Regions from separate parts of the Peribacillus sp. NPDC097895 genome, predicted to be linked through region 2. Evidence: riboswitches for the same ligand, from Rfam matches in the RefSeq annotation. Region 2 holds a riboswitch; each other region holds the start of a gene.
The links. Region 2 has a riboswitch for S-adenosylmethionine ahead of ACQKMH_RS13160 (Fur-regulated basic protein FbpA). Riboswitches for the same ligand answer to the same signal wherever they lie in the genome.
Positions count from the first base shown of each region.

Region 1: it holds a riboswitch for S-adenosylmethionine, as region 2 does, so the genes downstream of both, ACQKMH_RS17080 (methionine ABC transporter ATP-binding protein) here and ACQKMH_RS13160 (Fur-regulated basic protein FbpA) in region 2, are expected to answer to the same signal.
Region 3: it holds a riboswitch for S-adenosylmethionine, as region 2 does, so the genes downstream of both, ACQKMH_RS07710 (bifunctional homocysteine S-methyltransferase/methylenetetrahydrofolate reductase) here and ACQKMH_RS13160 (Fur-regulated basic protein FbpA) in region 2, are expected to answer to the same signal.

Region 1 is NZ_JBNNSH010000003.1:150,132-158,132, reverse strand. Features, by position in the region: gene ACQKMH_RS17085 (O-acetylhomoserine aminocarboxypropyltransferase/cysteine synthase family protein) at 1-1,044, shown strand, start outside; SAM riboswitch class I at 1,162-1,274, shown strand; gene ACQKMH_RS17080 (methionine ABC transporter ATP-binding protein) at 1,440-2,474, shown strand; gene ACQKMH_RS17075 (methionine ABC transporter permease) at 2,467-3,135, shown strand; gene ACQKMH_RS17070 (MetQ/NlpA family ABC transporter substrate-binding protein) at 3,151-3,987, shown strand; partial or broken gene ACQKMH_RS17065 (IS5/IS1182 family transposase) at 4,075-4,448, opposite strand; gene sufC (Fe-S cluster assembly ATPase SufC) at 5,478-6,263, shown strand; gene sufD (Fe-S cluster assembly protein SufD) at 6,279-7,580, shown strand; gene ACQKMH_RS17050 (cysteine desulfurase) at 7,580-8,001, shown strand, end outside.
Region 2 is NZ_JBNNSH010000002.1:384,500-392,500, reverse strand. Features, by position in the region: gene ACQKMH_RS13190 (MFS transporter) at 1-802, shown strand, start outside; gene thiE (thiamine phosphate synthase) at 842-1,474, opposite strand; gene thiM (hydroxyethylthiazole kinase) at 1,455-2,270, opposite strand; gene thiD (bifunctional hydroxymethylpyrimidine kinase/phosphomethylpyrimidine kinase) at 2,267-3,073, opposite strand; gene thiW (energy coupling factor transporter S component ThiW) at 3,042-3,563, opposite strand; gene tenA (thiaminase II) at 3,579-4,268, opposite strand; TPP riboswitch at 4,367-4,471, opposite strand; SAM riboswitch class I at 4,633-4,737, shown strand; gene ACQKMH_RS13160 (Fur-regulated basic protein FbpA) at 4,877-5,089, shown strand; gene ACQKMH_RS13155 (aspartyl-phosphate phosphatase Spo0E family protein) at 5,344-5,538, shown strand; gene ACQKMH_RS13150 (N-acetyltransferase family protein) at 5,630-6,136, opposite strand; gene ACQKMH_RS13145 (SGNH/GDSL hydrolase family protein) at 6,361-7,062, shown strand; gene ACQKMH_RS13140 (DinB family protein) at 7,349-7,831, shown strand; gene ACQKMH_RS13135 (M15 family metallopeptidase) at 7,981-8,001, shown strand, end outside.
Region 3 is NZ_JBNNSH010000001.1:1,586,700-1,594,700, forward strand. Features, by position in the region: gene dapF (diaminopimelate epimerase) at 1-708, shown strand, start outside; gene ACQKMH_RS07695 (DNA ligase D) at 991-2,838, opposite strand; gene ACQKMH_RS07700 (Ku protein) at 2,991-3,833, shown strand; gene ACQKMH_RS07705 (MOSC domain-containing protein) at 4,327-4,977, shown strand; SAM riboswitch class I at 5,091-5,189, shown strand; gene ACQKMH_RS07710 (bifunctional homocysteine S-methyltransferase/methylenetetrahydrofolate reductase) at 5,293-7,140, shown strand; gene metH (methionine synthase) at 7,133-8,001, shown strand, end outside.

The sequences.
Region 1 (8,001 bases), on a different contig from region 2:
ATTTCCCTGTCAATCTTGAATATTGCCGGTGCAGGGGATGAGATTGTTTCAGCCTCTACATTGTATGGTGGTACGTATAATCTTTTTGAGAATACTCTCCCTAAATATGGGATTAAAGTGAAATTCGTCTCCCCTGATGACCCTGAAAATTTTAAAAGGGCGATTACGCCAAGAACAAAAGCCATATTTGCCGAAACAATTGGAAATCCAAGCTTGAGAGTCCTAGATATCGAAGCGGTAGCGGATATCGCCCACGATGCCGGCATACCTTTAATTATCGATAATACCTTCGCTACACCATATCTTTGCAGACCCATTGATTTTGGAGCGGATATTGTCATCCATTCTGCTACAAAATGGCTATTGGGAAATGGGACGACATTAGGCGGTGTCATTGTGGATGGAGGGAAGTTCGACTGGAACTCGCCAAACTACCCTGGCTTTACCGAGCCTGATCCAAGCTACGATGATCTCGTATATTCGGAGGCAGTGGGACCCGCTGCTTTTATTACAAAAGCCCGAGTGCAATTACTTCGTGATTTAGGCCCTGCGTTAAGTGCCCAAAGTGCATTTCAGTTTACGCTTGGACTTGAAACGCTGCATGTAAGAATGAAAGAGCATATCTCGAACACCAAGTCTGTCATTCAATATTTGAAAAATCATCCGGCCGTGACCTGGGTTTCATATCCTGCTAATGAGGATCATCCGGATAAAGCCCTTGCAGATAAATACTTGCCTAAGGGAGCAGGATCGGTTGTGACCTTTGGAATACAAGGTGACCGTGAGGCCGGAGCGAAACTTATCAATTCGGTTGAATTATGGTCCCATGTAGCGAATGTTGGGGATGCTAAGAGTTTAATCATCCATCCCGCCAGCACGACCCATCAACAATTGAATGATGCAGGTCTGGCGAAAGCGGGTGTGAGTGCTGATCAAGTCCGCCTATCCATTGGGATAGAAAATGTTGAGGATTTAATTGAAGATTTAGAGCAGGCAATTGAAAAAGCAACGAATATCGTCTCCTTGGCTTCTAAAACGATTTAAGGAAAAGACAAGTTCATATTATTATAGAAATATTATACATTGCACTCCTTTTTTATCTATGATAAAATTTCACCATACTAAAGAACTTAATGATGTACAAAATATTCTATATATTAGCTCTTATCAAGAGAGGTGGAGGGATGTGCCCGATGAAACCCGGCAACCGACAAGGAGATTTCCTTGGAAAGGTGCCAATTCACACAAAGTTTAATCACTTTGGAAGATGAGAGGAAGGCCAATCTTTTTACCTGCCTTTCTGCTCATGCAGAAAGGTTTTTTCTATTCCATATTGGGGAAACCTTTGCATGGGCAGTGAAATTGGTAAAAGCACAAACTAATTATGTAGAGAAATCAACTAAGTTCATAGGTTTTATTGGATAAAGAGGTGAGTATTAATGATTACATTGACTAATGTCAGTAAGCTGTTTCGAACAGGAAAAGGAAGCAGTGAGACGATCAAGGCTGTAAATAATGTAAATGTTGAAATAAATAAAGGCGAGATTTTCGGTATTATTGGCTACAGTGGAGCTGGGAAAAGTACTTTGATCAGAATGCTCAATGGCTTGGAAACGCCCACGGAGGGATCCGTTGTGGTGGCTGATAAGGAAATTTCTAAGATAAATGGGGCAAAGCTTCGTATGGCCCGTCAAGAAATCAGCATGATTTTCCAACATTTCAATCTATTATGGTCCAGGACCGTCCAAGAGAACATTTCCTTTCCGTTGGAAATTGCAGGAGTTTCGAAATATGAACGCACCAAACGTGTGAACGAATTAATCAAGTTAGTCGGACTGGAAGGCAGGGAAAAGGCGTATCCATCGCAATTGAGCGGTGGGCAAAAGCAAAGGGTGGGAATAGCCAGGGCTCTTGCCAATGATCCTAAAGTGCTGCTATGTGATGAAGCGACTTCTGCTTTAGATCCACAGACTACTGACTCCATACTTGAATTGCTTGTTGACATCAATCAGCGCCTTGGGCTAACGATTGTGTTGATAACACATGAGATGCATGTAATACGTAAAATCTGTCACCGTGTGGCTGTGATGGAAAGCGGGCAAGTTGTTGAACAGGGACCTGTCCTGGATGTTTTCAAGAATCCTAAAGAACAAATGACAAAGCGTTTCGTGCAACAGGTAACGGAACCGGAAGAAACGAAAGAAACAATGGACCATTTACTCGAACGCTTTCCTGCAGGTAAAGTTATTCAACTGACCTTTGTAGGGGACCATGCCGAAAGCCCGTTGATCACCAAGCTCGTACGTAACTACGAGTTGGACGTTAATATCGTTCAAGGTAAGATATCCCAAACCAGAAGCGGTTCATATGGAACGCTGTTCATCCATCTTGATGGCACAGAGGATGAAATGCTCCGCGCAATCGAATTCATTAAAGAACAGCAGGTAGGCGTGGAGGTGATTACTCATGCTTGAAGAATTATTGCCGAATGTGGATTGGGAAGACATTATTGAAGCAACGAAAGAAACACTATATATGACAAGCATATCTGTAGTAGCTACCTTTTTTATAGGCATACTATTAGGGTTGATCCTGTTCTTGACAGGGAAAGGGAATATGTGGCAAAACCGGACGGTTAACGTGGTTATGAGTGCTGTCGTTAATATATTCCGTTCCATTCCGTTTCTTATTTTGATCGTGCTGCTCATTCCATTCACTAAAGCACTTGTCGGTTCCATGATTGGTGAGAATGCTGCACTGCCAGCACTTATTATCGGTGCGGCCCCATTTTATGCACGCATGGTTGAAATCGGCCTCCGTGAAATCGATAAAGGTGTAATTGAAGCTGCCAAATCCATGGGGGCAAAAACGAGCACGATCATTTGGAAGGTCCTGCTTCCAGAGTCGATGCCGGCCCTTATTTCCGGGATTACGGTAACATCGATTGCATTGGTCGGCTACACAGCAATGGCTGGTGTCATCGGTGCAGGAGGGCTTGGTAATCTAGCCTATCTGGACGGCTATCAAAGAAATCACAATGACGTTACTCTTGTAGCGACTATCGTTATTCTAATTATCGTCTTCATAATTCAAATTATTGGAGATATGATTACATCTAAATTGGATAAAAGATAAAGGGAGATGAATTGAATGAAAAAGTTTTTGGGATTTGCATTAATTTTAGTGTTATCGATCGCTTTGGCGGCTTGTGGAAGTGAAAAGGATAAAAGTGGCAGCGATACGGATAAAGAATCGAAGAAATTAGTAGTAGGTGCATCAAATGTTCCGCATGCTGAAATCCTTGAGAAAGCAAAGCCAATACTTAAAGAAAAAGGCATCGATTTGGAAATCGAAACATTCCAGGACTATGTTTTACCGAATAAGGCATTGAATGATAAGGAATTGGATGCTAACTATTTTCAACACTTACCTTTCTTAGAGTCGGCAATTAAAGAGAATGGATATGATTTCGTCAATGCGGGCGGGATTCACATCGAGCCTATCGGTTTATATTCACAAAAATATAAAAGCATCGATAAACTTCCTGATGGAGCAACGATCATTTTAAGCAGCTCTGTCGCTGACCATGGCCGTGCTTTATCACTGTTGGAAAGGAATGGCCTCATCAAGTTGAAAGAGGGCATCGATAAAACGACAGCTACAACGAAAGACATCATTGAAAATAAGAAAAACTTTAAATTCGACGCTGAATATGAAGCGGCATTACTTCCGAAAATCTATGAAAGCGGCGAAGGCGATGCTGTTTTGATCAACTCTAACTATGCAATCGACGCTGGCTTGAATCCATTGAAAGATTCAATTGCGATCGAAGATTCCGAATCACCTTATGTGAATGTCATCGCTGTAAATAAAGGCGATGAAAATAAAGAAGAAATCAAAGCTCTTGTAGAAGTATTGCATTCTAAAGAAATCAAAGATTTCATCCTTGAGGAATACAAAGGTGCGGTTGTACCAGCGGATAAATGATTCAAGAATGGCCTGATTTAATTCGATCGCAGTTTGTAGACAAAAAGGTTTCGGAATGGTCACATTCCGAAACCTTTTTGATTTTTTATTGGATTTGAAGCACTTAAAGCGATTTGTACTTTCGATGCCCTCTGTATTTGTTGTTGAGTGCTTTAAAATCCTGCCGATGGGCAGAGATAACAATCAAAACGTTCATATTACACATGTCATGATTGCGGAAGTATCCTTCTTTTGTTCGAGGAGGTGTATAGGGTTAGGCTGGTGTTTTGTAAGTTGCATCTGCGGCAACAGCTTCAATCAGGTTTTCCAACTTTTTCAATAACTTGTTCAATCAGATGCTCTAAGATACGACTATCATGCGTATTTCCGGTTGTTACTATCGTCCCAAATACAAATCCGTTACGGTCTGCTGCCGCATGAAATGAATAGGAAAACTGTTTTGTTCGTTCATCTTTCACATAACATAGAGAAGTGAGAAGTAAGGCGCTTGATCATGGGAACCGTAACCTAAAACCAACGGTATCATGTTGTTTTCAACTTCTTCAATCGTTTTACGCATGAAACGAAAAAAGACTGTAGGCAAAAGTGGTTCTATTTAATTGTTTAGTCTTAGTGGATTGGAACGGAAGGTACGAGACTCCTGCGGCAAAAGCGAGTGCCCTACGTTCCAAGTAACGTTCAAATTTTAAAATCCTAAAAAAACTGTAGACAAACTCAATTATCATCCAGTTTGTCTACAGTCAGAGGCCTGATTTAATTCGGGTCGGTTTTTTATGTTTAAAGTGTGAATAGTAGGGTAAAAGGTTAAAGAAAGAAATAAAATGAAACACAAATTTGAAAGGATGGTTCACTATCAATACTCTAGAGTTAAATGTAACAAGCGAAATGGAAAAGGCGATGCAGTCTTCACATGGGATTGGCTACAGTGAGTACAGTAGAAACTTAGACCTCCGTATTGAGGTTGAGAAAGAACGAGATAGGGAACATGAAAAGTGCAACAAAATGGTCCTAGACCTACAACGTAAAATTCACGGCTAAGCATATAAAAGAGTTCTTTAAAAGATCGGTCTGTAGAGGTAAAATGATAAGTGGTCCAGAAAATAAGGGTTTCCTTATTGGATTATCTTACATAACGCCAAACAGTCCGATTTTTTTCTTTTCAAAGTGAAACGTTCATACCTTCCAATCAAATCTTTTGAACATATAATAATAAGCAACGAAGATTTGCCGAATAATAAGATAATTTTAACAAAAGCTAAATAAGGCTTAATATGCTGTATGTTGGCTATAACTGTTAGTATTATTAGAATGGGACAGGTTTTCACCATGTAAGAAATAGAAACCCCTATCTATATTAGTTGATTCTAAATTGGATTTGTTATAAAATTGGAATGAGAATAAAGTGAGAATGCTTTTACGAAAATTATAGTAAAGAAAGTAATCTTTACTTTCTGGTAATAAAATAGGAATTAGTTCACGGAGGTATTATTATGTCAGCTTCTACATTAACGGTTAAAGATCTTCACGTATCTATTGAAGGTAAAGAGATTTTAAAAGGGGTTAACCTTGAAGTTAAAGGTGGAGAAATCCATGCGATCATGGGACCTAATGGAACTGGTAAATCAACTTTATCATCAGCAATCATGGGTCACCCAAAATATGAAGTAACAAGCGGAAGCATCACATTCGATGGTGAAGACGTTTTGGAAATGGAAGTCGACGAGCGTGCTCGTGTCGGTCTATTCCTTGCTATGCAATATCCAAGTGAAATCAGTGGTGTTACAAACGCCGACTTCTTACGTTCTTCCATTAATGCACGCCGTGAAGAAGGCGATGAAATTTCATTAATGAAATTCATTCGTCAAATGGACCAAAAAATGGAATTTCTTGAGATGGATGAAGATATGGCACAACGCTATTTAAATGAAGGTTTTTCCGGCGGAGAGAAAAAACGTAACGAGATTCTTCAATTAATGATGATTCAACCTAAAATTGCAATTTTAGATGAGATTGATTCAGGGCTTGATATCGATGCACTTAAAGTCGTTTCAAAAGGAATCAATGAAATGCGCGGAGAAGACTTTGGGTGCTTGATCATCACTCACTACCAACGTCTATTGAATTACATCACTCCTGACTATGTACATGTTATGATGCAAGGACGTGTCGTTAAATCAGGTGGTCCTGAACTTGCTGCCCGCTTGGAAGCGGAAGGTTATGATTGGATCAAACAAGAATTGGGCATTGAAGACGAAACTGTTGGCGAAGAAGCGTAAGTAGGAGGATTTGCAATGACTACAGAAACGAAATTACCGTTTGAACAAGAGGATATAAGCTCTTATTCAACTAAAAATAACGAGCCTGCTTGGCTTTCAGAGCTACGGATTCAAGCGTTTTCTGAATTTGAAAAGCTCCCTATGCCAAAGCCGGATAAAACGAAAATTGACAAATGGAATTTTACTTCTTTCAAGACCCATGCGGTTGAAAGTGAAGCTTTTGCCTCTATAGAAGAGCTTCCGGAAGAAATTAAATCCATCATTGAAGAAAATGGAAACTTATACATTCAACGCAACAATACGCCGGCGCATATCAATCTGTCAGCAAATGTGAAAGAACAAGGCGTCATTTTTACGGATATTTTAACAGCGGCTCGTGACCATGCTGAGCTTGTGCAAAAATATTTCATGAAAGACGGAGTTAAAATAGATGAGCATCGTTTAACAGCACTACATGCTGCATTGGTTAATGGGGGAGCATTCCTTTATGTTCCGAAAAATGTAGAAGTCAAAGAGCCGATTCAATCGGTATTCCTATTGGATAATCCAGATACTACACTTTTCAACCATGTATTGATCGTAGCGGAAGATAATAGCTCTGTCACATATGTAGAGAACTATTTCTCGACTGTTGAGTCTAACGAAGGGATTGCCAACATCGTAACTGAAGTATTTGCGAATGCAAATGCAAAAGTGGAATACGGGGCGGTCGATACCCTTTCAAAAGGCTTTACGACTTACGTTAACCGCCGTGGGGTGGCAGGACGTGACGCTCGTATTGAGTGGGCACTTGGCCTGATGAACGATGGAAATACGATTTCAGATAACACAACATATCTAATGGGCGATGGCTCGCACGGTGATACTAAAACCGTTGTAGTCGGTCGCGGGGAACAAAAACAAAACTTTACGACAGCGATCATTCATTATGGCAAACGCTCTGAGGGCTATATCCTTAAGCACGGTGTCATGAAAGACGCGGCATCATCCATTTTTAATGGAATTGGAAAAATAGAGTATGGTGCTACAAAGGCCAATGCCGAACAAGAATCACGCGTACTGATGTTAAGTGAAAAAGCACGCGGAGATGCCAATCCAATCCTTTTAATTGATGAAGATGATGTAACGGCTGGTCACGCCGCTTCTGTAGGTCGTGTTGACCCGCTTCAACTGTATTATTTAATGAGCCGTGGTATTACGAAGAAAGAAGCAGAAAGACTTGTCATTCACGGATTCTTGGCCCCAGTTGTTAACCAGCTTCCTATTGAGGGAGTTAAAAAACAATTAGTAGCGGTCATTGAAAGGAAAGTACAGTAATGAACCCATACGAAATTCGTAAGCTTTTTCCGATATTAGATCAAGAAGTCAACGGTCAGCCATTAGTTTATTTAGATAGTGCTGCAACCTCCCAAAAACCGGCTGCAGTGATTGAAGCGATTGAGCAATATTACCGTGGATACAACTCGAATGTTCACCGCGGAGTGCATACACTTGGAACAAAAGCTACGGATGCGTATGAAGGTGCACGGGAAAAGGTACGTAAATTCATTAATGCTTCTTCTACAGAAGAAATCATCTTTACTAGAGGGACGACCACTTCTTTAAATACTGTAGCAAGAAGTTACGGTGGAGCAAATGTAAAAGAGGGTGACGAAATCGTCATCTCTTACATGGAGCACCACAGTAATATCATTCCGTGGCAGCAGCTAGCCAGAGAAAAAGGCGCTGTACTGAAGTA
Region 2 (8,001 bases):
GAGAGTCGTCGTCCTTCTTGAAAGTTTTTGGGCGGTTGGCTGGATATTGGCAGCACTCATTTCCTTTTTCGTCATTCCTGCTTATGGCTGGCGGGTTGCATTGATATTAAGCGCCGTTCCCGCTTTATACGCGTTGTACCTGCGCTTGAAACTACCAGATTCACCTAAATATACGGAACTTGAAAAAAAACAGAGACCTACTGTATTGAATAATATGAAAAGTATCTGGAAAAAGGAATATTCTCGTCAAACCCTGGTCTTGTGGATTCTATGGTTTTGTGTGGTCTTTTCATATTACGGGATGTTTTTATGGCTGCCAAGTGTCATGGTCCTAAAAGGGTTCAGTATGATTCAAAGCTTTGAATATGTTTTGATCATGACGCTTGCACAGTTACCAGGCTATTTTTCAGCTGCATGGCTGATAGAGAAGATGGGGCGTAAATTCGTTTTGATCACATATTTGGTTGGTACGGCCATAAGTGCTTTTTTCTTTGGTTCAGCAGATGGGTTAGCACTACTGATCGTATCGGGAATGTTCCTATCCTTCTTCAACTTAGGGGCTTGGGGGGCGCTATATGCGTATACTCCTGAGCAGTACCCAACCGCAGTTCGTGGTACAGGCACTGGTTTAGCTGCCGGTATAGGCAGGATTGGCGGTGTCTTGGGGCCATTGCTTGTTGGGTATTTAGTTGCTGCAGGCACCTCGATTTCAACAATTTTCACTGTATTTACAATTGCTATTCTAGTGGGGGCTGCTGCCGTTGCTTTTGGGAAAGAAACGAAGAATACTGTTTTGACATAAACAAAAGGGAGGGGACTGAAATTCAGTCCCCTCCTTGCGTTACTTAAAGTCTTTAATTATTTCTAAAAGGAATTCGGAGGCATTTTTCGGATTATCTGCATTCATGATGGCTGAAACGACTGCGGTACCCGCTAGCCCTCTATCAGAAAGTAAGGAAATGTTATCAGCCGTAATACCTCCGATGGCTACGGCAGGAATTGATACGCTGCGGCAAATTTCCTCCAGATCCCCAATTGCCATCAGGGTTGCATCTTGCTTCGTCTTTGTAGGGAAAACGGAACCAACCCCGATATAGTCCGCTCCATTTCGTTCGGCTCTCTGAGCTTCTTCCAGGGTGGAGACTGAAACACCGATAATCATATGGTCAGGAACCATTTGTTTGACGACGGGAAGTGGAAGGTCATCTTGCCCAATATGAATTCCGTCCGCTCCAACAGCAAGTGCTATGTCCACCCGGTCATTAATGATCAGGGGAATGGACATTTCGTTCAGTAACTGTTTTAATGCAACAGCTTTTTTATAAAAGGAGAGGGAGGAATTGTTTTTCTCTCTAAGTTGTACGATCGAGACTCCTCCTGAAACCGATTCTGCTATGATTTTGGTCAACTTTTCTATGGCGATCGATTCCTCTGTAACTAAATATAGGCTTAAATCAATTTGGGACTTCTTCATTTATTTTCACCTCATTCAGCCAAATTTCCTTATCCATTCTCGATATTGCATCGATTAATCGCACACGAAACGTTCCAGTTCCCTCATCTTTTTGAAGCTTTGCAGCAGCCAGTTCCCCTGAAATGCTCATGGTCGAGATCCCTGCAACTGCTGCAGAATAGAAATCGTCCGTAACTCCGGAAAAGGTGCCTATAAGAGCAGTGGCCATGCATCCCGTACCTGTAACATTAGTTAAAAGGAGATTCCCGTTATGGATAATGGACGTATTTTTCCCATCGCTGACAGCATCCTTTGCTCCGCTGACTACGATAACACTATTTAGTTTATTTGCAGCACATGCAGCCAGCTCTGCATTGCTAATCTGAAGTTCCCCTGAATCCACTCCGCGTGTAACGATATCCCCACCCATCAATCGAAGGATCTCACTCGCATTTCCGCGAATGATTTGGAAGGTAACCTTCTTCAGGAGCTCTGCAACTTTCTCTGTACGATAGGAGGTGGCACCAACTCCCACCGGGTCCAAAATAACTGGGATATTATTGGCATTTGCCGCCTTGCCGGCTATCTCCATTGCCTCCAAAGCTTTATCATCTATCGTACCGAAATTAAGGACCAATGCATCTGCTAAATTGACCATTTCCTCCACTTCTTTAGGGCTGGATGTCATTACAGGTGAACCACCGATGGCAAGAGTGGCGTTTGCACAGTCGTTGACCGTAACGAAGTTGGTGATTTGGTGAATGAGTGGTTTTCTTGCTCTTACCTTCCCGAACAAGTCAGCTGCAGAAATCTTCATATTAAGTCACTCCTTTCTTTTTTTAAAAACGAATGAAAATGATGGACAGGTCCATGACCCTTACCGATTGAAAAGCTATTACGTATCGCTTCAGAAATATAGGCCTTGGCCAGTTCAATCGACTCTACCAATGATAGTCCATTTGCCAGGTTGGATGTAATGGCGGAAGATAGAGTACAACCTGTTCCATGTGTGTTTTTTGTGTGAATGCGTTCTCCCTCGATCCAGTGGAAGTTCGTCCCATCATAAAAAAGATCGTTTGGATTGCCAGCTGCATGGCCTCCTTTAAGTAAAACGGCTTTAGGCCCTAGTTCTTGTATGGACATGCATGCTTTGTAAAAATCTTGTTTCGTTCGAATCGACAAGCCAGTGAGAGCTTCCGCTTCAGGTACATTCGGGGTTACAAGTGTTGCAAGCGGAAGCAATTCGGTTTTTAGAGCAGTGACAGCCTTTTCGTCGAGCAAATGATGGCCGCTTTTGGAAATCATGACAGGATCAAGGATAACGATGTCAGGTAAGAAGGTATTAAGAGACGCAGTGACTGTTTCCACGATTTCTTTTGAGCCTAGCATGCCTATTTTTACTGCATCTACATGAATATCTTCAAAAATAGCTGCTATTTGATCTGTGATGATAGCGGTTTCGATAGCCTGAACTGAACGCACTTCCATTGTGTTTTGTGCCGTTACGGCTGTAATGACAGACATGCCAAAAACCCCATGTGCAGAAAATGTTTTTAAATCTGCTTGTATTCCTGCACCGCCCCCTGAGTCAGAGCCTGCGATGGTTAATGCTGTTTTCATAAAAAAACCCCTTCATATAATTATTTTTGAATAGTATTTTCAGTAATATGAAAGCTAAAATGGCACCCGCAAATGAACTAATCATAAAAGCTGGCAAAAACCCAAAAAGGGCTGCTTTATCTCCCAAAATGAGAACCGCCAGTGGATAGCAAGCTAGGGACCCAAGAATCCCGGTTCCTATCACTTCCCCTAAACAAGCGAAATTTAAGCTTTGTGTTTTTCGATATAGAACGGCAGCCAAAAGTGCACCGATCATGCTGCCCGGAAAGGCGAAAATTGAACCGGTACCAGATATGTTTCTAATGATGGAAACTAAAAAAGCTTGTGTTACAGCATAAGCAGGTCCCAATAATACGGCTGTCATGACATTTGCGAGATGCTGAATAGGAAAGATTTTTGCAAATCCGGCAGGGATGTATATAAAGGAACTGGTTAGAGTCGTGATGGCCGTGATCATGGCGGTCAGCGTCATTTTCTTGATTGGATTCATCATCATGTCAACGACCTACAGTGGCCAATCCTGCTCGTTTTGAACCATTTCCCAAAATAAATATTCATAGCGGGAAGTCACCAAAAAGTGCTTTTCTAATCTAAGAAGTTCATTTTCAGGCATGCCTTCGATTAATTCTTCTAACAAACCAATTAGCCACTTGTGTGCTTCGCCGAATTCAGGAGATGAATAGGATTTAATCCAAGCGGCATAACGATTATTATCCAATGCTTCACCATTTTGTGCTTTTAATTTCAAACCGATTTCATAATAATCCCAAGCACATGGTAGGAGACAGGCGATCAGGTCTGCTAAAGTCCCATGCTGAGCGGCATTTAGCATGTAACCTGTATAGGCTAGCGTGGTTGGAGTTGGTTCTGTATTTTCTAATTCCTTTGAACTTATACCGAATTCCAAAGCATATTGCCGATGAATGTCCATTTCCACTTGAAGGGTTTCATTCAAGATACTCGCAAACTTTGCCATGGTTTCGACATTATGAGCTTTAATGACACCTAAGGCAAAGAGCTTGGAATAATCCATGAGATAGATATAGTCCTGCTTCAAGTAATAGGCAAATTTCTTTTCAGGAAGAGTGCCGTTGCCAATTGCCTGGACAAAAGGATGTGAATGGTTCCTTTTCCAAATTCCTTTTGCACGTTCGTGAAGTCTATCACTGAAGGTTCCTAAATTAGTATTCTCCATTGTTCATCCTCCTTTAGAATGGTCCCTTTTGTTTTAATCCAATAAAAAAACCCGATCCTAAAAAAACGGAACGGGGTAGATGGATAAAGTCAGTGTACGGACGATATCATCCACTTCCCTCCGCCGGTATGAGCCGGTTCAGGTTCAAAGGGTCCGGAACAAATTCCATCTCAGTCTTAAAAAAGACTCCCCTAGTGGTGTGAATTGTATGTAATTACTGACATCATATCAGAAAGCGAAGAAAATGCAACCCAAATTTGCATGAGGAAACCATATATAGCCTTGAAATAAGGGAAAACTGGGCAATTGACTTTTGTTGATAATTGGGATAAAATCATCTCTACATCAAATTATATAAATAGAATTCTTATCCAGAGAGGTGGAGGGACTTGGCCCAACGAAACCTCGGCAGCAGACCCATTTTGGGAACTGTGCTACATCCAACAAGCTAACGCTTGGAAGATAAGAAGAGCCGTACGGACACTGCAGCCTCTTCTTGAATTAGAAGGGGCTTTTATTTTTGTGAAATAACGTTTAGTGACATAATAGAAATGGTATATATAATTTGGTGATAATGAAATCTGTTACATTTTGAAGCAGGCTCTAAGATGAATAAGAAAGGGGCCATTTACATGGCAGAATTAATTAAGAGGATCGAACAGAGGAAGGCATTGCTGATTGAAGAGTTATTGGCAAATGGAGTATACAAAACTTCGGATGAAAGGCACCTTTATGATGCCCCGTTAAAAGTACTGGAAGATGAATATAAAATTGTTATAAATAGACCTAATAACGAGACACCTTCGGAATGGATGACTTAGTAAACGATAGATTATCTTGTGATAAGGGATATTTGAAAGCATTCGCAGTGTTACAAGGGGTGAATGCTTTTTTTATTTATGTCTATTTAGAGGGATGTCACAAAAAATACATATATTAAGAAAAAAGTAGGCTTTTTGTCACAATTATCATACAAAATAACACAATTAAATCCCTAAAAATGGTTGATTTTAACTATAAGTTTCATTATAGTGATAAGTGTAAAAAAATTGAATTAATGGGAGGTGTATATAGAATGCATTGTCGAAAGGTAACTGTTGAAAGAATAGAAGAGAAAAGACAGGAAATGATTAAATTGGCAGCAATTTATGGGTTTACCAGTTTTCTAACTATTCAAGCAAGTCAAGAACTGGATACCCTGTTAAATGCATTAGCCAAGAAAAGAGAATCTGAATATTTCGCGCATCAGAATGTTTATAGGCATTTTTAAACTCGCCGTTTGGGGTCAAGTTTCATAATAGACTTCTGCGTTTAAACTAAAAAAACTACTGCCGAAGGCAATAGCTTTTAAATAATTATATTTAAATATCGATACGTTTACCAAGAATGACCAAGTCCCGTTCAATGCCATCCAGTTCGGCAACTTGTGGTAAGTTTGCCCATTTTTCAAAACCGAATTTTGAAAAAAGCTTCAGGCTAGGTATATTGTGAGCAAATATGAAACCTAATAGAGTCTTCACCCCTAATTTTGGGCTCACTTCTATTGCCTTTTGAATCGAAATTCGTCCAATTCCTTTTCCCCGGAAATAATCATCAATATAAATGCTGATCTCCGCCGTAGAATTATAGGCGGGCCGACCATAGAAAGATTGAAAGCTCATCCACCCTGCAGTTTTTCCTTCTATAGTAATGATATACAGCGGTCGACTTTCTGAGTTATGTTTCTCAAACCATTCAATCCTCGATTGTACGGAAACGGGTTCCGTATCTGCAGTAACCATTCTTGAAGCAATTGTGGAATTATATATTTCAACAATTTTGGGTAAATCCGACCGTTCTGCTTCCCTAAACTCTATGTACTCGTCCATCATTTAAACTCCTATCTATCATATATTTTCAATTTCCGGAATAAAGAGTCATCAGCTCACGAATTATGAAGGAAAGGTGAGCGAAACCTATTCCATTGAAAGTTTTATATTATCATACACTTTTTACTCTTTATCTGACAATTTTTTTTATTGTTAAGAATGCAGAATTTTGGGTATTTAAAAAATGAAATACTTCATATTGAATATACAAAGGAGAAACAAAAATGAAAAAAATAGCAGGTTTATTAATTATTGTACTAGGTATTTGTTTTGTTGCGTATAAATTTCAAGCTTCCGAGTCGAAGGATATGCAAAGGGTGATGGCTTTTGGAGATTCATTAACCTATGGAAAAGGTGATAAGGATGGGGAAGGCTATGTAGAGGGGCTGGAGGATGAATTGAATAATCCTGACTCCAAACAAAAAGTGACTTTTTGGAATTACGGTATAAAGGGACAGGAAACGGATGGTGTTATCAAACAGCTTGATGACTATCGCATTAAAACGAAACTTGATAAAGCAAGTACTTTCATCGTTTATATTGGAACGAATGACTTTATCAATAGTAACGGTGGGAACTTGGAGGAAATAAGTGATCGTAAAATCGATAGGGGTAAACGGGAGTACATCAAACACCTGGATAAAATTACCTCAACTCTAATGAAGGAAAACGATAAAGCAATTATACTAGTGGTAGGACTCTATAACCCAATTAAAGACAATCAAAAACTTGAAAAGCACATCCAGGACTATAACCAATCAATAAAGAGGATAGTGGAAAAGGATAAGAACATGATATACATTCCTACCAATGATCTTTTTGAAAATAAAAAGAAATCGGAGTATTTCAGTGATATGATTCATCCAAATGAAAAAGGGTATCAGCTGATTACGAATCGGATTTTGGAAAGTTACGATTTCAAGTAATTCAATGCACAGAATTCTTTCTGTGTATTTGCCGCTTTTGTTAGTTCATTGATCTCCTCATCTGTATCAAATTTTCCATTCAGGATGTTATCACGAATTCAACCAGTAAATAAATGGATAGTTAGTGAAGGTTCAAAGGGATCTTCTTTGTCTCTGAGTTTTGGTTGTTTCTTCAAATTTCAGTGATCCGCGCTAAGGCGCAAAAAAGTATTATTATTTTACACATTCATATATAACATGGAATAATTAATGCAGACTAACCATGCCTAGAAGAGGGGATGCTAAAATGAATGATAATGAAAAAATCAGAGAAGAACTGTTAAATGCTGTAACCGGACTATCGGATGAACAGCTGAACGCCCATCCAGAAGAAGGCCGCTGGAGCATCATACAGGTATTGGATCATTTATATTTAATGGAGAGGGCCATAACAAAGAGCATTGCTGATAAATTGAAAAGCGATTCGAGGATTCCTGCAGGAGATAAACCGATCGAGCTCACTTTAAATCGCGAAGTGAAGGTACAGGCCCCGCCATATGTCATTCCGTCAGAGTCATTCCAAACTTTGAATGAGGTTAAGAATAAGTTATCCGAATCCCGTAAAGCATTTCTACATCTTGTTGACCATGCAAAAGAAAATGATCTCGAACAAAAGTCTTTCCCCCACCCGCTGTTTAAAGAATTAAGCTTGAAGCAATGGATTCCGTTTGTGGGACTGCATGAAAAAAGGCATTTAAAGCAAATAGAGGAATTGAAATCAAAGATATAAAGGAAGAAAAACTCATCCGTCTTTGGTTGAGTTTTTCACTTTCAGACAGTTATTCGTAAAGGAAGGATCGTTCAGTGAAAGTTAAATGGTTAAGGGCCTGTCTTGTATTGGGGTTATTCGGATTGTTGTTGGGACTCTTGATCAAGTATATGCTGCCACCTGATCTAGAT
Region 3 (8,001 bases), on a different contig from region 2:
GATAAAATGATCGTGGAAACGATGAAAGCAAATTTACTCGTTGAGAAAACGGAAGATATCTTTAATGGAATTCCGACTTTCAAGGTGGAAATTTCTCCAGTTAGTTTCAATGTGAAGGATCTGCCACTTATCATTGAAAAAGAACAGTTGCAAAACGAAACATTGCCGGAACTTCATGATACCCTATTATTTTCGGCATTGGCGGTTCCCAATCCGCATCTAATTACGCTCGTCGATAGTGAAGTCTTACAAAGTGATTTGCAGGCAGCCCTTTCAACGAAGGTCAATCAACCGAATGAGCTCTTCCCTGATGGTGTCAATGTTAGTTTTGTGAAAGAGTTGGAACCCGGTAGCATTTATGTGCGGACATTTGAACGGGGAGTCGGCTTCACGAATGCATGTGGTACGGCGATGTCGGCTTCCAGCCTAGTAACATGTTCTGTTGGATTAAACGCATTGGAAAGTGAAATATCCGTCTACAATAACGGCGGAAAGGTTAAATGCGTCGTGCATTATGATGACGAAGGTCAAAAGTATTCAATAGATTTAATCGGGAATGCAACCTATGAATTCAAGGTATCGATCGACCTAGACTTAGCCCAACCGGAAAAATTTGAAATCCTGGAAAAACAGGACTTTGAAGCGGAAACAAGCTTATATGCTAAGTTGCAGGATGAAGTTCAAAGTTATTTGAAAACTACATTATAAGGAAAGTACCAACTAGGTGTTAGTCTTAGTTAAAAAGGGGTCCGGAATGTTTTAATTCCGAACCCCTTTTTTAAATTTGGTTAAAAGATTAGAGATTGTGCAAGGCCAAGTCGAAAATTACTAGATTGCGAAATTCACGAGTAAAAGTGCCAAACTTACGAGTAAAGTCTAAAAATCAAACGTAAACGTGCCAATCTTAAAGGGCATATGCCCGGTAGATTTCCGGGTTCATACCCTAAGGCCTGCTTAATTAAATGAAGTGTCAAACTTTTTGGGTAAACTTCATGAGTTGGTCTTTTTTTGTTTTAGAAAAGACAATACATCAAGAAAGGCAGGTCCGTTATCGAAATGTCGGTAATCTAAGAATGGACATCCGTCCCTTTTGATTCTATTTGGTACGGTATCAACCGTAAAGTCTTTAAGGTGGAGGGTTTCTTCCACTTCCTCCCAAAATAATGGTGTAGCAACTCCAGCGAAAGAATTTCCGCGTGGGGAATAAGGCACAATGATGGTTTTTCCTTCACTATGCTGTACAAAGTCCAAGTAAAGCCGATTATGCCGTTTAATTTTCAATCTTTCCACTGTAAAATCATCGGGATAGGAACTTGTTAAGTAATGACCTAGAAAATCGGTGAATATCCGTGTTTCCTGATAAGTAAATCTGTCTTCAGGTAAAGGGATGTGAATTTGCAGGCCTTTGTTACCTGAGGTTTTCACATAAGCTATTATCCTTAAGGAGTCCATCACCTTTTTTATTTCTTGTGCGGCTTTTATCGCCAAGGAAAAAAATTCGATCGATGGTGGATCTAAGTCCAGGACGATTTCATCGGGTCTTGTTTTTCCGGCTTTCTGAAATGGGGCATGGAATTCCAATGCCAGTTGGTTACCAAACCAAAGAAGCGTTTCAATGTCGTTACACAGCACAAATTCTATATCTTCATCCATGAATGTTTTAATAAATCCGGGGGCATAATCAGGCTTGTTTTTCTGGAAAAATTTTTCTTGACCCATGGTGCCATGAGGATAGCGGATCGTCGTCAACAGTTTATCTTTTAAAAACGGTAAGAAGAAAGCGGAAACCTCCCTCAAATAATGTAAGTATTCAACTTTTATCACCTGTTTATCGTCAGTTATCCATAGTGGTTTATCCGGTGAGGTTATTTGTACAGTATCGGGAAATGTGTATTGGTTTATCACGAATTTTTCCCAAGTACATTCAGTGGGAGACATGTGTAATAGCCAATTTGAAAACTGAGGTTCACGCAATTCATTTTCCTCATATACGTGTAAAAATTGTACCTCGATGCAAATGGATGGATGGATATAAAAAAATTTTGCGTCTTCATCTGTAGCATTTTGCTTGATCAGTTCATACAAGATCTTTTTATCTTTTGCACTCATTCCATTTTTGACGCTTCCGATTTTCGTTACCACACCTTCCTTGAACACTGCGAGGGAAACGTAACCATTTTCTTTATGCAATGCTGTGATGAAACAGGAGACAGTCTTCCAATTTTTCACCTTGATCCAGGAAGTGGAACGCTTTCCTTCTTGCCAAGTACCCCGGATTTCCTTGGCTACAACCCCCTCACCATCTAATAAGGTGACTGCATTTAATGCCTTATCCAAAACGTCGAAACTTTCAATTAATTGGATCAAAGCTTCAGAGGTGGGGTCAGGAGGCATAGGAAACCCAAGTTTTTTACCCAGATTCAACATGAATCCCCTTCGTTCTTCCATGGATTTAGTCGTTATGTCCATTCCTTTGATACGTAGCAGGTCAAACGCTATAAAACGGCATGGGGAAAAATGAGCTTTTTCGGAAATCAATGATTGTTTCCGAAGGCGACCACGCCACTGTATTTGAAAGAAGTCTGCTTTTGCTTGATTGGTTAGCCAGACCAATTCTCCATCGAACTGCAGCGGGAGATAATCTTCTATGTCCAGGCGTTTAATGAAATCAATGATTTCCGGGAAGAGGGGAGACAATTCCTTTTCGTTTCGACTTGAGATGCTAATCGTATCAAAGTCAATCGTTAAAATGGCCCTAAAACCGTCATATTTGACTTCATAACGCCAATCCTTGGAATTAGGGGCTTCGGTGTAATAGGTTGGCAGCATCGGTTTCATTTTGGGTAAATACCTCCGAAAAAAGTGATTAACATTATTTTGCCAAAAAAACGAAGTGTTAGAGTTGCCAAATGTTTTTTCGGTTTTTTTTTAATAAGGGGGAATAATAACAATTGTTCCTTCATTTAAAAATAAGTTATGAGGTGACGAATATGCATACGATGTGGAAGGGAAGCATATCATTCGGTTTGGTGAACATTCCGATTAAACTTCATGCTGCAACGGAAGATAAGGATATTTCTTTAAGGACGTTGCATAAGGAGTGTAATTCACCGATTAAATACGAAAAAGTATGTCCGGTCTGTCAAAAAGAAGTGGGGAAGGACGATATAGTCCGCGCTTATGAATACACAAAGGGAAAGTTTGTTGTATTGGAAGACAGTGAAATGGAACAGTTAAAAAAACAAAATGAAGAAAAAGCCGTGGAAATCGTGGATTTCGTAAAAATAGAAGAAATAGATCCCATTTATTTTAACCGAAGCTATTACATGTCCCCGAATGATGGAGGGATAAAAGCTTACTCCCTTTTGCGACAGGCCCTCAAGGAATCAAAGAAGGTGGGATTAGCGAAAATCATCATCCGCTCAAAGGAACAAATGGCGGTCATTCGAGTTGTTGATAATACTTTAGTGATGGAAACGATTCATTATCCGGATGAAGTCCGCTCCACAGCGGATGTTCCGAATATCCCTGCCACTGATTCCATAGTTGAAAAAGAAATCGAGACGGCCGTTTTATTGATAGATCAATTAACGTCTACTTTCGATCCGACAAAATACACCGATGATTATCGAACAGCGTTACTTGAATTGATTGAATCAAAGAAAACGGGACAGAAGACAATCACAACCAAAACAAAAGAACCTGTTTCCAGCAATGTAACCGATTTAATGGAGGCTTTACAGGCATCCATTGATCGAACGAAACATGAAGAACCGGTAAAGAAAAAGACGGCACGGAGGAAAGCGGCACCGAAGAAAAAGAAACAAGCCTAAACAAGAAGCTGAGCGGAAGCTTGAATCGCTCGGCTTCTTGTCGGGAATGGGCATGTATGAAAGAATGGATTGCTGAAAATACATATGTAAAGCATGTACAAATAGAAAAGCGGTATAGGATGCGGATAATGAACGAAATAAAGAGAAGAAATTGGTGGTTGAGAAAGAAGGCAAAAAAAATTCGCTCCCTAAAGAGCGACAATGAGGAATTCAATCGTGAAAATCAACATATAGGCGAACAGTTGTAGTTTTCGACTATATATTGTGTTCATATTCTATCATATTTAATTCTGAAATAGCAACAAAATTACAATAACTAACCTATGTTTTTTTCTGGTAATCAATGATATTAGGCCAATTTAATGGTTGAAGGGGGGCTTTTGCATTTTCTGATCTGGTAGATTCTTTCAAATCACTATAGAATAAAATGGATTTTTAGTATAATTTATTCATATTGGGATGATATAAATTCAATAGGATTGGAAGAGGCAAAATGGAAAATGGTAAAATCGTATCACTTCATGCAGGAAAGCCAAAACAGGAAAAATTTTCGAATGTTGATATCTTTTCAGCCATGGATAAACAAGCACAGGATAAAGTGACAGTGACTAAATTAGGCATAATTGGCGATGGGGTTGGTAATGTAAAGTTCCATGGAGGCACTGATCGGGCTTTGTGTTTTTACCCCGTTGAACATTATTCATTATGGAATGAAAAATTCGCTAAAAGGCTGGATATCCCTGCATTCGGTGAAAATTTAACTGTAGCGGGGATGAAGGAAGAGACAACATTTATCGGTGATATATATCAAATAGGTGAAGTAATTGTTCAAATTAATCAAGGGAGGATTCCTTGCTCGACGATTTCCCACTTTAACCAGGAACCTAAGTTTTTGGAATTCGTCTTTAAAACTGGTTACACTGGTTACTTTGCAAAAGTCATTCAAGAAGGAACGATAAAGAAACAAAATGAAATCGTGCTATTAGATCGTTTGCAAGAAAAAATCTCCGTTCATTATGCTACAGAGGTGATCCTTCATAATCGGGATGGGCTGGATGGGGCTTACACGTTGCTTACTCTAGATTCGCTTGCGGAAGACTGGAAACAGAGGGTAGAAAAGAGGGTTCAAGCTGCAAAGGATTGAATGATTTTTGGAAAAAGTAAAAAAAATGATGATTAAGGTATTGAAATTGACAGATTATTGATGTAAATTAAATATAAATTAATTTTGAAATCTTGTGACAATTATATAAATGGATCTTATCGAGAGAGGTGGAGGGACTGGCCCGAAGAAACCTCAGCAACCAGCCTAGGCAAAGGTGCTAAATCCAGCAAGCAGAGCTTGATAGATGAGGAGAATGTTTCAAAAAACCTTCTTCTTTGAGAAGGTTTTTTTTCTTTTCTCTCATACTCATAAAAAACGACAAAAACAGGATTGTTTTTGAGAGAGGGTGTAATGATGAATTTTCGTAAAGAATTAAAAGAAAGAATGTTAGTTGGCGAAGGGGCAATTGGAACCTTATTGTACTCTTATGGTATCGATCAATGTTATGAGGAATTAAATTGCACGAATCCACATCAAATAGAATCCATCCATCGCGCCTATTTAGAAGCAGGCGCAGATATCCTTCAATCGAATACATATGGAGCCAATTTCAACAAATTGAAACGGCATGGACTTGAAGATGAAGTAAGCAGGATCAATCGCCAGGGAGTCATCCTGGCTAGAAAAGCGGCAAAAGGCAAGGCATATGTCTTCGGTACGATAGGGGCGCAGCGGAGTATACGGAAATCGGATTTAAGCATGGAAGAAATTAAGCGAGGTTTTCGTGAACAGCTATACAGTCTGCTGATGGAAGATCCGGATGGAATTCTCCTTGAAACATTTTATGACCTGGAAGAACTGGAAACCGTGCTGCAAATCGTTAAAAAAGAAACGGAACTGCCAATCATCGCAAATGTTTCAATGCATGAACTGGGTAACCTACAAAATGGAATCCATTTAAATGAAGCATTTCAAAGACTGGAGCAATTGGGTGCCGATGTTGTTGGAGTGAATTGCCGTCTCGGTCCACATCATATGATTCGTGCCTTAGAAGAAGTGAATTTGCCAAAGCAAGCCTCGATTGCCATTTATCCTAATGCCAGTCTCCCGGATTATGTGGATGGAAGACTTGTCTATAAAGCAGTGCCGGAATATTTCGGTTCAAGTGCCCTGGAACTTCGAGAGCAAGGAGCAACGATCATAGGAGGGTGCTGTGGAACGACTCCTCTACACATTCAAGCTGTAAAGAATGCGATTGAAAGTCTGGTCCCAGTGAAAGAGAAAATTACGAAATCCCGTGAGATAGAAATAATTGAAGTGAATGATAGGGAATTGGAACTCCCTCTGTACGAAAAAGCCAAAACGGAAAGAACAATTCTTGTAGAACTTGATCCTCCGAAAAAGTTGGGAATAGAAAGTTTCATGACTGGTGCGGAAGTTTTGAAAAATGCAGGGGTCGATTCGATTACTTTAGCGGATAATTCACTTGCTTCACCAAGGATATCGAATGATGCACTTGCTAATTTACTGAAGAATCAATTGAATATAACGCCAATGGTGCATATAACATGCCGTGACCGGAATTTAATTGGCCTGCAGTCACATTTAATGGGCCTGCAGACGGTGGGGCTGAACGAGTTATTGATCATCACCGGAGATCCCTCTAAAATAGGGGACTTCCCTGGTGCCACTTCCGTTTATGATTTATCGTCGTTTGACTTGATAAGCATGGTCAAACAATTTAATGAAGGTGTCTCCTATTCCGGCCAAAGTTTGGGGCAACGGTCAAATTTTAAAATTGCCGCAGCATTTAATCCCAATGTGAAATATTTGGATAAAGCCGTACAGCGGATGGAAAAGAAGATTGCCTGTGGAGCTCAATCCTTTTTGACACAGCCAATTTATTCAGTTGAACAGATCGAAGAAGTATATGAAGCGACAAAACATTTAGAAACACCAATATTCGTTGGAATCATGCCCTTGACAAGCACACGAAATGCCGAATTCATCCATAACGAAATCCCGGGTATCAAATTGCCTGATAATGTTAGAAGGGCTATGGCTTTAGCAGGGAATGACCCAGTAAAGTCAAGAATTGAAGGCGTAAATATCGCGAGAGAGCTAGTGGACGCAGCAAGAGAGAAATTCAAGGGCATTTATTTAATCACACCTTTCCTCCGCTACGAAATGACGGCGGAACTTACGAAATATATTAGAGAAGTCGATAGTAAACAGACATCAGGGGTGGCAATACATGAATAAAAAAGCGATTCAAGAGCAATTGGATTCTAAGATTCTTCTTCTTGATGGAGCCATGGGAACAATGCTTCAGGCGGAGAATTTAACAGCAGAGGATTTTGGCGGGGAACAGTTCGAGGGCTGCAATGAGTACCTATCATTGACGCAACCGGAAATCATTCAATCCATCCATGAAAAGTATTTAGCAGCAGGTGCTGATATCATTGAAACAAATACCTTCGGAGCCACAAGCATCGTACTTGACGAATACCAAATAAGCACGATTGCTTACAAGCTTAATAAAATTTCAGCAGAGCTAGCCGTTAAAGCTTGTGAAAAGTATTCAAATGATGAATGGCCGAGATATGTAGCTGGCTCGATGGGTCCCACTACAAAAACGCTTTCCGTAACAGGTGGAACGACTTTCGATATTTTAACCGAGTCTTATGAAGAACAGGCACTCGGCCTATTGGATGGCGGAGTAGACTTGCTATTGGTGGAAACCTGTCAGGATATGCTAAATGTCAAGGCTGCCTTTTCCGGAATCAAAGCAGCTTTTGCTAAAACCGGAAAAGATGTGCCTGTCATCATATCAGGTACGATCGAACCGATGGGCACGACACTTGCTGGCCAATCGATAGAAGCTTTCTATTTATCTGTTGAACATATGAAACCAGTGGCAGTCGGACTGAATTGTGCAACAGGCCCGGAATTCATGATAGACCACATTCGTACGCTTGCAGATATAGCAAACAGCGCCATCAGTTGTTATCCGAATGCAGGACTCCCTGATGAAGAAGGTCACTATCATGAGTCACCGACTTCCCTTGCAGAGAAAATGAAGCAATTTGCTGAAAAGGGTTGGGTCAATATCATTGGGGGATG